DNA from 3 places in the Streptomyces sp. NPDC006140 genome. Region 2 is predicted to be linked to each of the others. Evidence: riboswitches for the same ligand, from Rfam matches in the RefSeq annotation. Region 2 holds a riboswitch; each other region holds the start of a gene.
The links. Region 2 has a riboswitch for cobalamin ahead of ABZ386_RS02550 (prenyltransferase/squalene oxidase repeat-containing protein). Riboswitches for the same ligand answer to the same signal wherever they lie in the genome.

Region 1 (4,384 bases), on a different contig from region 2:
CCACTTGGGGCACTTCGCTCATCGCGCCCTCCGCGTCCGGTACAGCACCGCCACGAACGCCGGCACCCCGATCAGCGACGTCACCACTCCCACCGGCACCTCCTGCGGATCGAGGACGGTCCGGGCGAGGGTGTCGACCCACACCAGGAACACCGCGCCGGCCAGGGCCGTGACCGGCAGCAGCCGGACGTGGCCGGGGCCTGCCAGCGCCCGGGCGGCGTGCGGCAGGACCAGCCCGACGAAGCCGATCGCCCCGGCCGAGCTGACCAGCGCGGCCGTGAGCAGGGCCGTGGCGCACAGCAGCACCAGGCGGGTACGGGCCACGGACACCCCGAGCGCGGCCGCCGCGTCCTGCCCGAAGGCGAAGGCGTCGAGCGTACGGGCGTGGGACAGGCACACCACGAGCGCCACGGCGAGGACGGCCAGGCAGAGCCGGACGTCGGTCCAGCCCGCGCCGCCGAGCGAGCCGAGCAGCCAGAACAGCACACCCCGGGTCGTCTCGGCGTCGGCGGCCGTCATCACGACGAAGGAGGTGAGCGCGGAGAAGAGCTGCATGGCCGCGACGCCCGCCAGGACGACCCGGTCGGTGGTGCCGCCGAGGGTGTGGCTGAGCAGCAGCACCAGCGCGAACGACAGCAGGGCGCCGAGGAACGCCCCGGCGGAGACCGATACGGCCCCGCCGCCCACGCCGAGCACGACGACCACGACCGCGCCGGTGGAGGCGCCCGAGGACACCCCGAGCACGAAGGGATCGGCGAGCGGGTTGCGCAGCAGCGACTGCATCACGGCCCCGCACACGGCGAGTCCGGCTCCGCACACGGCCGCGAGGAGGGTGCGCGGCAGCCGCAGCTGCCAGACGATCCCGTCCCGGATCGGCGTCAGGTCGGAGGTGCCGAGCCCCAGGTGGGCCGCGACGACGGACCAGACGTCCGCGACCCGGATGTCGGCCGGACCGACGGTGATCGCCAGGGCCACGGAGACGACCAGCAACAGGGCCCCTCCGGTACCGAGCACCAGGCCGCGCACGGTCACTTCGCGAGCCCGAACTCGCGCAGTCCGGCGGCGACCTGCTCCACGCCCTCGACCGTGCGGATGGTCGGGTTCATGGCCTGCCCGCTGAGCAGTACGTACCGCTTGTGCCGGACCGCGTCCATGTTCTTCGTGGCCGGGTTGGACTCCAGGAAGGCGATCTTCTTCGCGGCCGACTCGGCGGTCTGCGACCTGCGGGTCAGGTCGCCGATGACGAGGACGTCCGGGTCGCGGTCGGCGACCGTCTCCCAGTTGACCTGCGGCCACTCCTCGTGCGTGTCGTCGAAGACGTTCTTCGCGCCGAGGGCCCGGGTGATGATGCCGGGCGCTCCGCAGCAGCCCGCCATGTAGGGGGACTCGGAGTTGGCGAACCAGTACAGGAGGGTGACGTGGGAGGCGTCGATGCCCGAGGTGGCCTCGCGCATGCGCCGCTGGAGCGAGGCGACCAGCTTGTCGCCGCGTTCCGGTACCCCGAAGACGGTGGCGAGGTCCCGTATTTCGCCGTAGACGGTGTCGATGCCGAGCACCTTGTCGCGCGCGCCGTCGCCGTCGCCCGAGTTGTCCTTGCCGGCGCAGTCGGACGGGGAGACGTACGTGGGCACGCCGAGCTTCTCGAACTGCTCGCGGGTGGCGACGCCGCCCTTGCCGAGGGTGGAGACGAAGGACGCGGCGACGAAGTCGGGGTCCGTGTCCAGGACCCGTTCGAAGGAGGGGTTGTCGTCGGCGATGCGCGGCACCCGGGCGTTCGCCTTCTCCAGTCCTTTCATCACGGGGTCGGTCCAGGTGGCCGTGCCCGCGAGGCGGTCGGCGAGGCCGAGGGAGAGCAGGATCTCGGTGGTGCCCTGGTTGAGGGAGACGGCGTGGCGCGGCGGGGCCTCGACGCGTACCTGGCGGCCGCAGTTGTCGAGGGTGACGGCGGCGGCCTTCGCGGGGGCGGGCTTCGCGTCGCCGCAGCCGGTCAGGAGCAGGGAGCCGGCCGCGAGCAGGACGGCGGCACGGGCGGGTCGGGCGAGGGGCACGGGGAACCAGTCCTCAGTCGTCGAGGGCTCGATCGCGGAGCCCGGTCGTACGGTGCTCCCCCGCCGCGAAACGGCCGCGGGGGCCGCCAGCAGGTCTTCGGACTCGGGTTCGTCCGGTGCGGGGCGCCTTCCCGGACGTCACACACGCCGTCCAGTGGCCGAGGCCCCGCCCGTCCCCCTCACCGCTGCGCGTCAGTTCCGGATTCGCACCGGATTCCCTGACCCACGTACATGGGTTCGACTGGCCTCGGCAAGCTATCACGGGGCCCTCGGGGAATCACCGCGCACCCTGCGTCGTTGTGCGGGCAGCAGCTCTTCCGCGACTCCCGAGGAGGCCGCCGGTGTACGGCGACGAGGCAACGGTCCGCAGGATCCTCACCGAGCTCGGCGACACCTGGGCCGTGGTGGGCCTGTCGTCGAACCGGCAGCGCGCGGCGTACGGCGTCGCCGAAGTGCTCCAGCGCTTCGGCAAGCGCGTCGTGCCCGTGCACCCGAAGGCCGAGTCGGTGCACGGGGAGCAGGGGTACGCGAGCCTGGCGGACATCCCCTTCGACGTGGACGTCGTGGACGTCTTCGTGAACAGCGACCTCGCCGGGGCCGTCGCGGACGAGGCGGTCGCGAAGGGCGCGCAGGCGGTGTGGTTCCAGCTCGGCGTCATCGACGAGGCGGCGTACGACCGGACCCGCGCGGCGGGTCTGGAGATGGTGATGGACCGCTGCCCGGCCATCGAGATCCCCCGACTGGGCTGAGACTTTAACGGCTCCCTGATTTCCCCGTACAGATTTCCTGAAGCTTTCTCCAGGAAATCCCCGTGCGCGGTCAAATGCACGGCAACAGTCTTCTGCCGGTCGGCAATTGATTCCTAGCCTGACGGCCTCTTGCACGCTGAACGCTCTGTTCATTTCATGAGAGGCCCCTAAGAATATGGTAAGCGTCGACCATGCGGTACCGGGGGTGAAGGGGAGTCCGGGCGGACTGCGCCGGGACGTCGGGCTCATCGGGCTGATGTGGGCCTCCGTCGGTTCCATCATCGGCTCCGGCTGGCTCTACGGCGCCAAGAACGCCGTCATGATGGCCGGTCCGGCCGCGATCATCTCGTGGGTGATCGGCGCCGTCGCCATCGTCCTCCTCGCGCTGGTGCACGCCGAGCTCGGCGGTATGTTCCCGGTGGCGGGCGGCACGGCCCGTTATCCGCACTACGCGTTCGGCGGCCTGGCCGGCATGTCGTTCGGCTGGTTCGCCTGGCTGCAGGCGGCGACCGTGGCCCCGATCGAGGTCGAGGCCATGATCGGCTACGCCGGCCACTGGGACTTCGCGAAGGGCTTCCTGCACCAGAAGGACAGCACCCTGACGACCAGCGGTCTCATCGTCGCTGTCTTCCTGATGGCCGTTTTCGTCGCGGTCAACTTCCTCGGCGTGAAGGTGTTGGCGCACACCAACAGCGCGGCCACCTGGTGGAAGATCGCCGTCCCGCTGGCCGCGATCTTCGTGGTCGCGGTGGGCAACTTCCACCCGGGCAACTTCACCTCGGAGGGCTTCGCCCCGCTCGGCGCCAAGGGTGTGCTGAGCGCCATCAGCACCAGCGGCATCATCTTCGCCCTGCTGGGCTTCGAGCAGGCGATCCAGCTCGCGGGGGAAAGCCGCAACCCCAAGCGCGACCTGCCGCGCGCGACCCTCGGCTCGGTCGCGATCGGTGCGATCATCTACGTCCTGCTCCAGGTCGTGTTCATCGCCGCGCTGCCCCACAGCACGTTCGCGCACGGCTGGGCCGACCTCAAGTTCCCGGGCATCGACGGCCCCTGGGCGGGCCTGGCGACCCTGGTGGGCCTGGGCTGGCTGAGCGTCGTGCTGTACCTCGACGCCGTGGTCTCCCCCGGCGGCACCGGCCTGATCTACACCACCGCCACCTCCCGCGTCTCCTTCGGCCTCTCCAAGAACGGCTACGCGCCGAAGCTGTTCGAGAAGGTCGACGCACGCGGCGTGCCGTGGTTCGGCCTGATCCTCTCCTTCGTGACGGGTGTTCTCTGCTTCCTCCCCTTCCCGAGCTGGCAGAAGCTGGTCGGCTTCATCACCTCGGCCAGCGTTCTGATGTACGCGGGCGCCCCCCTGGCGTACGGCGTCTTCACCGACAGGCTGCCGAACCACGAACGCCCCTACCGCCTCCCCGGCGGCAAGCTGATCGCCCCGCTGTCCTTCGTGGTGGCCAACCTCGTCATCTACTGGGCCACTTGGGACGTCCTCTGGCGGCTCGGCGTGGCGATCGTCCTCGGCTACGTGCTGCTCGGCGGTTATGCCTTCTACGCCAAGAGCAAGGACCTGCCCGACGCACCCCGGAT
Region 2 (4,384 bases):
GGCATCTCCCGCGAGGACGCGGGGCACGTCATCCGCGCCTCCTCCTCCAAGATCAGCCGCATGGAGGCCGGGCGCCACGGCTTCAAACTGCGTGACGTCGCCGATCTGCTGACGCTCTACGGCGTCACGGACGAGGCCGAACGCGCCACGCTGCTGGCGCTGGCCGAGCAGGCCAACACCCCCGCCTGGTGGCGGTACTACAGCGACGTGGTGCCCACCTGGATGCAGACCTACCTCGGGGCGGAGCAGGCGGCGAGCCTCATCCGCTGCTACCAGGTCCAGCGCGTTCCCGGCCTGCTGCAGACCGCCGACTACGCACGCGCCGCCATCCGGCTGGCCCACCCGGACGCCGGCGCCGAGGAGATCGACCGCCGGGTCGCGCTGCGGATGACCCGGCAGCGGATCCTGCACCGGCAGCCGGCGGCCCAGCTGTGGGCGGTGCTGGACGAGGCCGCGCTGCGCCGCCCGGTCGGCGGCATCCGGGTGATGCGCGCCCAGCTCCGGCACCTCATCGAGATGTGCCGGCTTCCGCAGGTCACCGTCCAGATCCTGCCGTTCCACGCGGGCGGGCACGCCGCGGAAGGGGGCCCGGTCACCATCCTGCGGCTGCCGGGCGGGCAGTTGCCGGACGTGGTCTACCTCGAGAAGCTCACCACCGCCCTCTATCCCGACCGGCCCGCCGAGATCGAGCGCTACTGGGACGCCATGAACCGGCTGGTGGTCGAAGCCGAGCCACCGGACGAGACTCCGACCATCCTGCACCGCCTCCTCCAGGAGACCTGACGGCCCAGCAGGAGGCCTGACAGCTCAGCCCTTGCGGGCGACACCGCCGTACTGGTGCACCTCCGCGGGCAGGCCGAGCGCCTCCGCGTCGGGCCGCCAGCGGGAGCAGGACGTCACGCCCGGTTCGAGCAGTTCCAGACCGTCGAAGTAGCGCGCGATCTGCTCGGGGCTGCGCAGGATGTACGGGATCGAACCGCCGTCGTTGTACTGCCGGATGGCCCTGACGTAGTCCTCGCTGGTGTCGGTGGAGTCGTAACTCACGAGGTAGCTGCCCGAGGGCAGGGCGGCCACCAGCTCCCGCACGATGGAGCGCGCCTCGTCGTGGTCCTCGATGTGGCCGAGGATGCCCATCAGCATGAGGGCGACGGGCCGGTCGAAGTCCAGCGTCTTCCCGGCTTCCCGGATGATCGTGCCCGGCTCGCGCAGGTCGGCGTCGACGTAGTTGGTGACGCCCTCGGGTGTGCTGGTGAGCAGCGCGCGGGCGTGGGCCAGGACCAGCGGGTCGTTGTCGACGTAGACGATCCGGCTCTCCGGGGCCACCCGCTGGGCGATCTGGTGGGTGTTGTCGACGTTGGGCAGCCCGGTGCCGATGTCGAGGAACTGGCGGATGCCCTCCTCGGCGGCCAGGTGGCGCACGGCGCGGGCGAGGAAGTAGCGGGCGGCGCGGGCGCCGGTCTCGATGCCGGGGAAGATGTCGCGGAACGCGTCACCGGCCACCCGGTCGACCTCGTAGTTGTCCTTCCCGCCCAGCCAGTAGTTCCAGATCCGGGCCGAGTGCGGCACCGAGGTGTCGATCTTGGGGAACGGCTCCTGCTCGGGGTTCTCCGCCTGGTCGGTCATGGACGCTCCTGCGTGTGGTCGGGAAGGCCAACGTTAGCTTGTCCGCGCCGTGGAGAGGATCAACTCCTCGGCGGTTCCCAGGAGTTCGACTTCCGTCTCGGTCATGGTGGGGTTGGCGGCCCGGCGGCGCAGGGCTTCGGCCAGGGCCGGCCGGGTGAGCGGCGACGGACCGGCGAGGAGGGCGGTCAGCATGACCTCGGCGAGTGCCGAGAGCGAGTCGCCGGCGACGGCGGCCTGCGCGAGGACCACCGCGGACGCCGCCCAGTCCAGGCCCGGGTCGCCCTCCGCCGCGTCGGACCAGTCGATGACGCGGGGGCCGTCGGGCGTGAGGATCACGTTCTCCGGGTGCAGGTCCAGGTGGAGGACGCGGACGGCCGGGTCGGTGGAGCGCAGCGCGGGCACGGCGTGCAGCTCGCGCAGCAGCCGGGCGAGGAGCGAGCCCGCCTCCGTCCCGTCCAGGGTGCCCGCGAGGCACGCCTGGAGCACGGTCGGGCCGGAGAGCCGTTCCATCACCAGGTCGGTGCGCGAACCGGACGGGCGGACCCGGGGAACCGGGTAGCCGTGGGCGTGCACATGCGCCATCACCGCGCCCTCGGCCGCCGCGTCGCCGCCGCCCTCCCGCTCGCGGCGCAGCACCCACGCCTGGTCGATCTCGTAGACGTCGGCGCGGCGGCCGGAGCCGAGCAGCTTCCCCGGTGGTGTGGTCGGCATGCGTCGAAGCTACCGCCGCCCACCCGGCGCCCTCGGCCGGTTTCCTACGTGCGGGTACAGTGAGCGGGTCGTCATCACACCCGTACGGGGGGAAGCCGGTGCAATTCCGGCGCTGACCCGCAACCGTGAAACCGCCGGCCCACGGCGGTGAGCCGGATCGCCCCGTACGGTTCGTGACCGGCTCGCGTGCCCGGCAGCCCGCCGGTGCACGGCACCGTCGAGGTATACGGAGCCGAGCCGCCGGGGTGTCCCGTGCTGCCCGGCTCCCCCACAGGGAGAGGCACCCGCCGATCATGAACGTCCGCCGCAGCGCCGCGGTCCTGGCCGCCGTCGCCGTGATCGGCGCCGCCGCGCCGGCCACCGCCGCCCCGTCCCCCTCGCCGTCCCAGGCGTTCCCCTCCGCCCTGTACGGCGACAAGGACCCGAAGTTCGACGGCGTCTGGCGCCAGTCGCTCGCGCTGCTCGCGCAGGACACGGTCGGGGTGAAGCCGGCGGCGAAGTCCGTGGAGTGGCTGGTGCGCCAGCAGTGCGCGGACGGCGGGTTCGCCTCGTACCGGCCCGACCCGGCCACGGCGTGCGACGCGAAGACCATGCTCGACACCAACGCCACGTCCGCCGCCGTGCAGGCGTTGGCCGCGCTCGGCGGCCACGACGACGTCACGGCCAAGGCCGTCGACTGGCTGAAGTCCGTCCAGAACGAGGACGGCGGCTGGGGCTACGCGGCGGGCGGCGCCAGCGACACCAACTCGACGTCGGTCGTCATCGGCGCGCTCACCGCCGTGGGCGAGAAGCCGGACCGGGTCGAGAAGGGTGGCAAGTCGCCCTACGACGCGCTGCTGAAGCTCGCGCTGCCCTGCGGCGGGGACGGCGACGGCGCGTTCGCGTTCCAGCCGGACAAGAAGGGCGAGCTGACCGCCAACGCGGACGCCACGGCGGCGGGGGTGCTGGGCGCGCTGGGCCGGGGCATGGTGGTGAAGCCGGGCGGGAAGTCCGACGCGGCGTGCGCGCAGCCGCGTACGCCGGAGCAGGCGGCGGCGAACGGGGCCGCGTATCTCACGTCCGCCCTCGGCAAGGACGACGACCACCTGATGTCCGCCCTGGCGGGTGCCGAGCCGCAGCCCGATTACGGCAACACCGCCGACGCCGTCGTCGCGCTCGCCGCGCACGGTGACACCGCGCAGGCGGAGAAGTCCCTGCGCTGGCTGGAGAAGAACGCCGCGAGCTGGGCCGCCCAGAACGGTCCCGCCGCCTACGCCCAGCTGATCCTCGCCGCGCACGCGACGGGCACGGACCCGCGCGACTTCGGCGGCGCGGACCTGGTGAAGCAGCTGAACGCGACGGGCCCGGCCCCGCAGGGCGCCGCAAAGGCCGACGCGGACGCCAAGGACGAGAAGCAGGACTCCAACTCCGTGTTCGGCGTGTGGTGGTACGTCGGCGTCTGCCTCGTCGCCGGGATCGGCATCGGGTTCCTGTTCACCGGCCGCCGGAAGCAGCAGCTGTGATCCGCCGGGCCGTTGTCCTCCTGCTGGCCTCGCTCCTGCTGTGCGCGGGGGCGGGGCAGGCGCAGGCCGCGGGCTACCGGTACTGGTCGTTCTGGGAGCGCGACGGCGACCGCTGGGTCTACGCGACCCAGGGCCCGTCCATGGCCCGCCCCTCGGACGGTGACGTCCAGGGCTTCCGGTTCGCGGTGAGCGAGGACTCCTCCGATGCGGCCCGGCCGCGCGGTACGGCCGACTTCGCGTCGATCTGCGGGAAGACGCCGGCCAGGGACGGCCGGAAGCGCGTCGCCCTGCTCCTCGACTTCGGCACCCCCGCGGACGCCCCCAAGGGCGAAACCCCGCCCTCCGCGAGAACGGCCTGCGCCCAGGTCTCCCCCGACGCGACGACGGCACAGGCCCTGGCGGCGGTGGCCGGGCCGCTGCGCTACGACACGAACGCCCTGCTGTGCGCGATCTCGGGCTACCCGGAGCGGGGCTGCGGCGAGCAGGTGTCGGAGAAGCAGCGGAGGCCGGCGGCGGAGAAGAAGGAACAGCCGGACGACGGCCCGTCC
Region 3 (4,384 bases), on a different contig from region 2:
CCGCTGGCGATTCCCGTCGCCGTGCTGCACCTGCTGGCCATGGCCGTGTGGCTGGGCGGCCTCGTGGCGCTGGTGGCCGTCATGTTCCGGGCGCCCGCCGACGCACTGATCCCGCCAGGGGCGGTCGCCCGCTTCTCCCGGCTGGCGTTCGCCTCGGTCGTCGTCCTGGTCGCCACGGGCGTCTATCAGTCCTGGCGGCAGGTCGGCTCGTGGGAGAACGTCTCCTCCACGGAGTACGGTAAGCTTCTCAGCGTCAAGGTCGCCGTCGTGGTCCTCCTGCTCGTCGCGGCCACACTCTCCCGCGACTGGACCGCGCGGCTGCTGCAGCAACGGTCAACGCGGGAAGCCTTCTCGGTTGCGGCGCCAGAACCCGTGCGCGTGGCCCAGACGGTGGGCGCCGGGGCTTCCTCCGACATGGATGGTCCCAGCGACGCGGGCAGCGCCGGAGCACCCTGCCCTCCCGCTTCCGCCGACAGCACCGCCTCGCCCGGCTCCGAGCCCGACCGATACCGGCGCGGCCTGCGCCGCTCGGTCGCCGCCGAAGCCCTCCTCGGCGCGGTCGTACTCGCAGTCACCACCCTGCTCACCGGAACCCAGCCCAGCCGCGCCGCCGTGGAGACCGCCACCGCGGCCGCCGCCTCCCAACTGCCCCCGGCCGCCGTGGTCACGATCCCGTTCGACCTCGGCACACCGAGCAACAAGGGCAAGGTCCAGATCACCCTGACCCCGGGGCAGGTGGGCGAGAACACGGTCCAGGCCCTGGTGTTCGCCTCCGACAACGGCGTCTCCACCGTGCCCGAGCTACGGCTCACCTTCACCCAGCGCGCCCAGAAGATCGGCCCGCTCGACGCGAAACTCGCCAACCGGGGCGGCTACTGGTGGACCGACAGCCTGCAACTGCCCATAGCAGGCACCTGGACCATGCAGCTCACTGTGCGCACCAGCGACGTGGACCAGGTCACGGTGTCGGACACCGTGACCATCCGGGAGCTGCCGACCCGGTCGACCGCGCCCTGACCCAGCCGGTCGTTCCGCAGAGCTCCCCGCGCGACCCTGACGCCCTCGAACGCCGGGTGGCCCCTGGAAACTGCCCAGGGGCCACCCGGCGTAGGTGCCTCGGCCTGTTAGGACACTGCCCTCACACCCGCTCCGGCACTGGGTGCGGTGACCGCCTTTCGGGTCAGGGCCCGCTCGGCCAGAAAGCCGAAGAGCAGTCCGAAGGCCGCCCACAGCACGGCCTGTACGCCGATCGAAGCGAGCCGGAACTCCCAGAGGTCGCCGGCCGGGAAGCCCTGGGGAACGTTCTCCCCGGACGGCAGGAAGACCATCGCGACAGCAACCAACGCGACGAAGGCAACCCCCGCGGCGATAGAGGCATTCCAGTTGCCCCACGCCGGAGCCAGGCGGCGGCCGAGCAGGACCGCGGCGATCCCCAGCAACACGCTCAGCGCGATCATCAGGAAGTACAGGATGGTGCGCTTGTCGAGCGTGTCGGGGTTGCCGACAGCGGGCGGGTTGGCCGGGTACTTGAGGATCGGAACCAGGTAGACGGTGAGGAATCCGGCGAGCGCCGTCAGCGCCGCCGTCGCCCGGGCGCCGAACCGGCCGATGCGGCCCAGGGCGAAGCAGAAGGCGAGGGCCGCGATGCCGCCGATGGCGACGCCGAAGACGAGGACGCCCGTTGCGAGCCCGGCCGTCGACTGCACGGACCTGCTGACCAGTTCCTCCCCGCCCTCGTGATGGGCGTTGGCCTCCTCGAAGGCGATGGCCGCATCCACAGGGCCCTCGCCCACCAGGTAGGCGAAGACGAAGGCGAGCACGCCGGCGCCGAGGCCGGCGAGCATGCCGCGCACCAGAAGGGTGCGTATGGTGACGGAGTCCATCGGCGTGTTCCCCAGTTCTCAGTGGCAGGGGAAGCCGAGCAGGTGACGTCCGTCGTGCACCCACTCGTGCACGCCCTCGCCGGAGAACAGCGCGGTGGCGCCCTGCTCGGCGCCGACGAAGTACAGCAGGACCAGCATCAGTACGCCGAAGAAGACGGCCCAGGGAGCGATGGCCCTGAGCGGCAGCGGTGTCGCGGCGGACGGGGCAACGGGGGCAGGGGCGGCAGTGGACTGCGCCATGGCGAGACCTCCTCGGGAACACGCGTCCCGCAATCGTGTGGAGCACTCGACGACGGCACCGGGTCTGACTCACCAAGCCCCTGACACCTCGTCAGGGGCCGTGGAACACAGTGGCGCGACCGTGCCGGACTTGCACCGGGCTTCCGCAACGCCGTCGTCCTTGTCGCTCCAGAGCGTACGGGCAACCGGTGATCCGGCCAATATGGCCTGCACCACCTACCATGTGCCGGTCCCTGGCAAACCCTGGAGGGATTCCTCGTGACCATCCGGTTGATGCTGCTGTGCGCCCCCGTGCCCTCGGGGCGGGAGACGCGCTTCGCCGACGGCCCCCTGGACGAGCGGGCCGTACAGCAGGCGCGCGCGGCGGCCGGGGCCCTGCCCGCGACCGGCGTCCGGTACACCGCGCCGTCACAGCGATGCCGGCAGACCGCCCAGGCCCTGGGGTGGGACGCCGCAGTGGAACCCGCCCTGTGCGACATCGGCGTGGGCTCCTGGCACGGTCGCACGCTCGATGAGGTCGCCGCCTCCGACCCGGCGGGGCTCGCCGCGTGGATGACCGACCCGGGCGCGGCGCCGCACGGCGGCGAAACCGTGGCCGACGTGTGCACGCGCGTCACCGCCTGGCTCGACACGCTGCAGGGCGAGTCCGGACCGGTTACGGCAGTGGTCGAGCAGGCGGTGACACGCGCGGCGGTGGTGTCCGTACTGGGCGCTCCGCATGCGTCCTTCTGGCGGATCGACATACCGCCACTGACTGCGGTGCACCTCACCGGCCGGGCGGGCCGGTGGAACCTGCGCCTCGGAGCCGCCATGTCCGCGGGCGCCTGAACCCGCCTGCGGGACAGGGTAATTGGGCCCCGCAGGCGAGTCAGGACTCGGTCGTCAGCCCTGCGACGAGGCGGAGCGACGGCGTGCCAGCCACCATCCGCCACCGCCGAGGACGAGCAGGGCCACGATGATCCCGCCGATGATCAGGCCCGTGGACGAGCCGTCGTCCTCCTCGGCTGCTTTCTCCTCGGCCTGCGGGGTCGCGGCCGGTGACGTGGGCGCGGTTTCCGACTGCGACGGGCTGGGCGTCGGGCTCGCGGTCGGGCTCGGGCTGACCGGCGTGGCGCCCGGTGCCGCTGCCTTGAGCTTCAGCACGGGGGCGGGCTGCCCGGGTTCCTCGCCGCCGTCCGGCAGCTCGATCCAGCGGGAGACCTTGCCATCGCTGTAGGTCTCGAGGGTCTTGAAGGCGAGCTCCTTGGCGTCCGGGAGCTGCCGGACCTTGATCTTGTGTTCGGCGTCGACGCCGGCCTTCAGTTCAGGGCCGCCGACGGTGTAACCATCGCTGATGGTCTTCAGCTTCCAGCCCTTGGGCGCCTCCTCGAGCTTTACGTCGGCGGGGTCGATGCCCTTGGGCAGGACGACGCGCAGCTCGGTGAAGCCGGCGGAAGCGGACTCCGCCTCCGAGACGAAGCTCAACGTGACGTTCTCGGCGAGGGCCTGCGCCTTGTCGGCCTCGACCTCGGCGTGGGCGGCGGCCGTCCCGGTCGCGGCGAGGGTGGCCGTCAGCGCGGCCGCGCCGATGACGGCGATACGGCGGGATGCGCGAGCGGCGAGGTGGTGCGTGGGCATGCGAATGCTCCTTGCTGATGAAGCCGGGCGGCCGAAGCCGGCCCCGGGGGAGGGATAGCCGGAGGGACGTTGGCGTGTCCCGGTGGTCCCCTGCGCACCAGCGCGTGTTGAAGAGCTCGTGTCCGTAAGGCGGCCGAGGGCTCGAAGCAGCCGGACAGCCGTACAGCGGGCGGTGCGAGACATACGCCGGTCATGAGACACGGTCTCGCCCAGGTCGCGACGGCGGCCATGACCCGGCGCACAGTGCGGGCGGCGATGCACGCCGTCGCCACGGCCGCGTCGGCCCGGTGCAGCAACCAACCCGCCGCCAGCGCGGCGACCACATGCGCGGCCGTCATCGCCGTCGAGGCGTGATGCCACGCGTGCCCGTCACCCTGCTCCATCGCCGGCTGGCCGGCATGTCCCGCCCCCGCGTGGTGAGTGCCGCCCGCCTGGGTCAGCCCGGCGTGCAGCACCCCCTGCGCCGCCAGGGTGCACACGACGACCGTGGGCAAGGACAGGCGGCGGCGGGCCAGCGGCCAGACGGCGGCGAACTGCGCCACGGCGAAGGCGGTCACCAGCCGCCACGGCACCGAGCCGTCGGCGACGGCGTGATGCCCGATCGCCGCGAGCACGCTGCCGGCCAGAGCGAACATGCCCGCGCG

Region 1: it holds a riboswitch for cobalamin, as region 2 does, so the genes downstream of both, ABZ386_RS05630 (ABC transporter substrate-binding protein) here and ABZ386_RS02550 (prenyltransferase/squalene oxidase repeat-containing protein) in region 2, are expected to answer to the same signal.
Region 3: it holds a riboswitch for cobalamin, as region 2 does, so the genes downstream of both, ABZ386_RS38245 (CbtB-domain containing protein) here and ABZ386_RS02550 (prenyltransferase/squalene oxidase repeat-containing protein) in region 2, are expected to answer to the same signal.

What each region holds. Positions count from the first base shown of each region.
Region 1 covers NZ_JBEXTS010000002.1:91,131-95,514, reverse strand. The annotation lists gene ABZ386_RS05640 (ABC transporter ATP-binding protein) at 1-22, opposite strand, end outside; gene ABZ386_RS05635 (iron chelate uptake ABC transporter family permease subunit) at 19-1,032, opposite strand; gene ABZ386_RS05630 (ABC transporter substrate-binding protein) at 1,029-2,048, opposite strand; cobalamin riboswitch at 2,119-2,309, opposite strand; gene ABZ386_RS05625 (CoA-binding protein) at 2,390-2,797, shown strand; gene ABZ386_RS05620 (APC family permease) at 2,973-4,384, shown strand, end outside.
Region 2 covers NZ_JBEXTS010000001.1:536,826-541,209, reverse strand. The annotation lists gene ABZ386_RS02565 (helix-turn-helix transcriptional regulator) at 1-783, shown strand, start outside; gene ABZ386_RS02560 (SAM-dependent methyltransferase) at 808-1,623, opposite strand; gene ABZ386_RS02555 (phosphotransferase) at 1,657-2,334, opposite strand; cobalamin riboswitch at 2,383-2,515, shown strand; gene ABZ386_RS02550 (prenyltransferase/squalene oxidase repeat-containing protein) at 2,628-3,836, shown strand; gene ABZ386_RS02545 (SCO2322 family protein) at 3,833-4,384, shown strand, end outside.
Region 3 covers NZ_JBEXTS010000023.1:43,228-47,611, reverse strand. The annotation lists gene ABZ386_RS38255 (copper resistance protein CopC) at 1-1,017, shown strand, start outside; gene ABZ386_RS38250 (CbtA family protein) at 1,125-1,883, opposite strand; gene ABZ386_RS38245 (CbtB-domain containing protein) at 1,902-2,123, opposite strand; cobalamin riboswitch at 2,165-2,329, opposite strand; gene ABZ386_RS38240 (histidine phosphatase family protein) at 2,382-2,951, shown strand; gene ABZ386_RS38235 (DUF1775 domain-containing protein) at 3,006-3,740, opposite strand; gene ABZ386_RS38230 (hypothetical protein) at 3,674-4,384, opposite strand, start outside.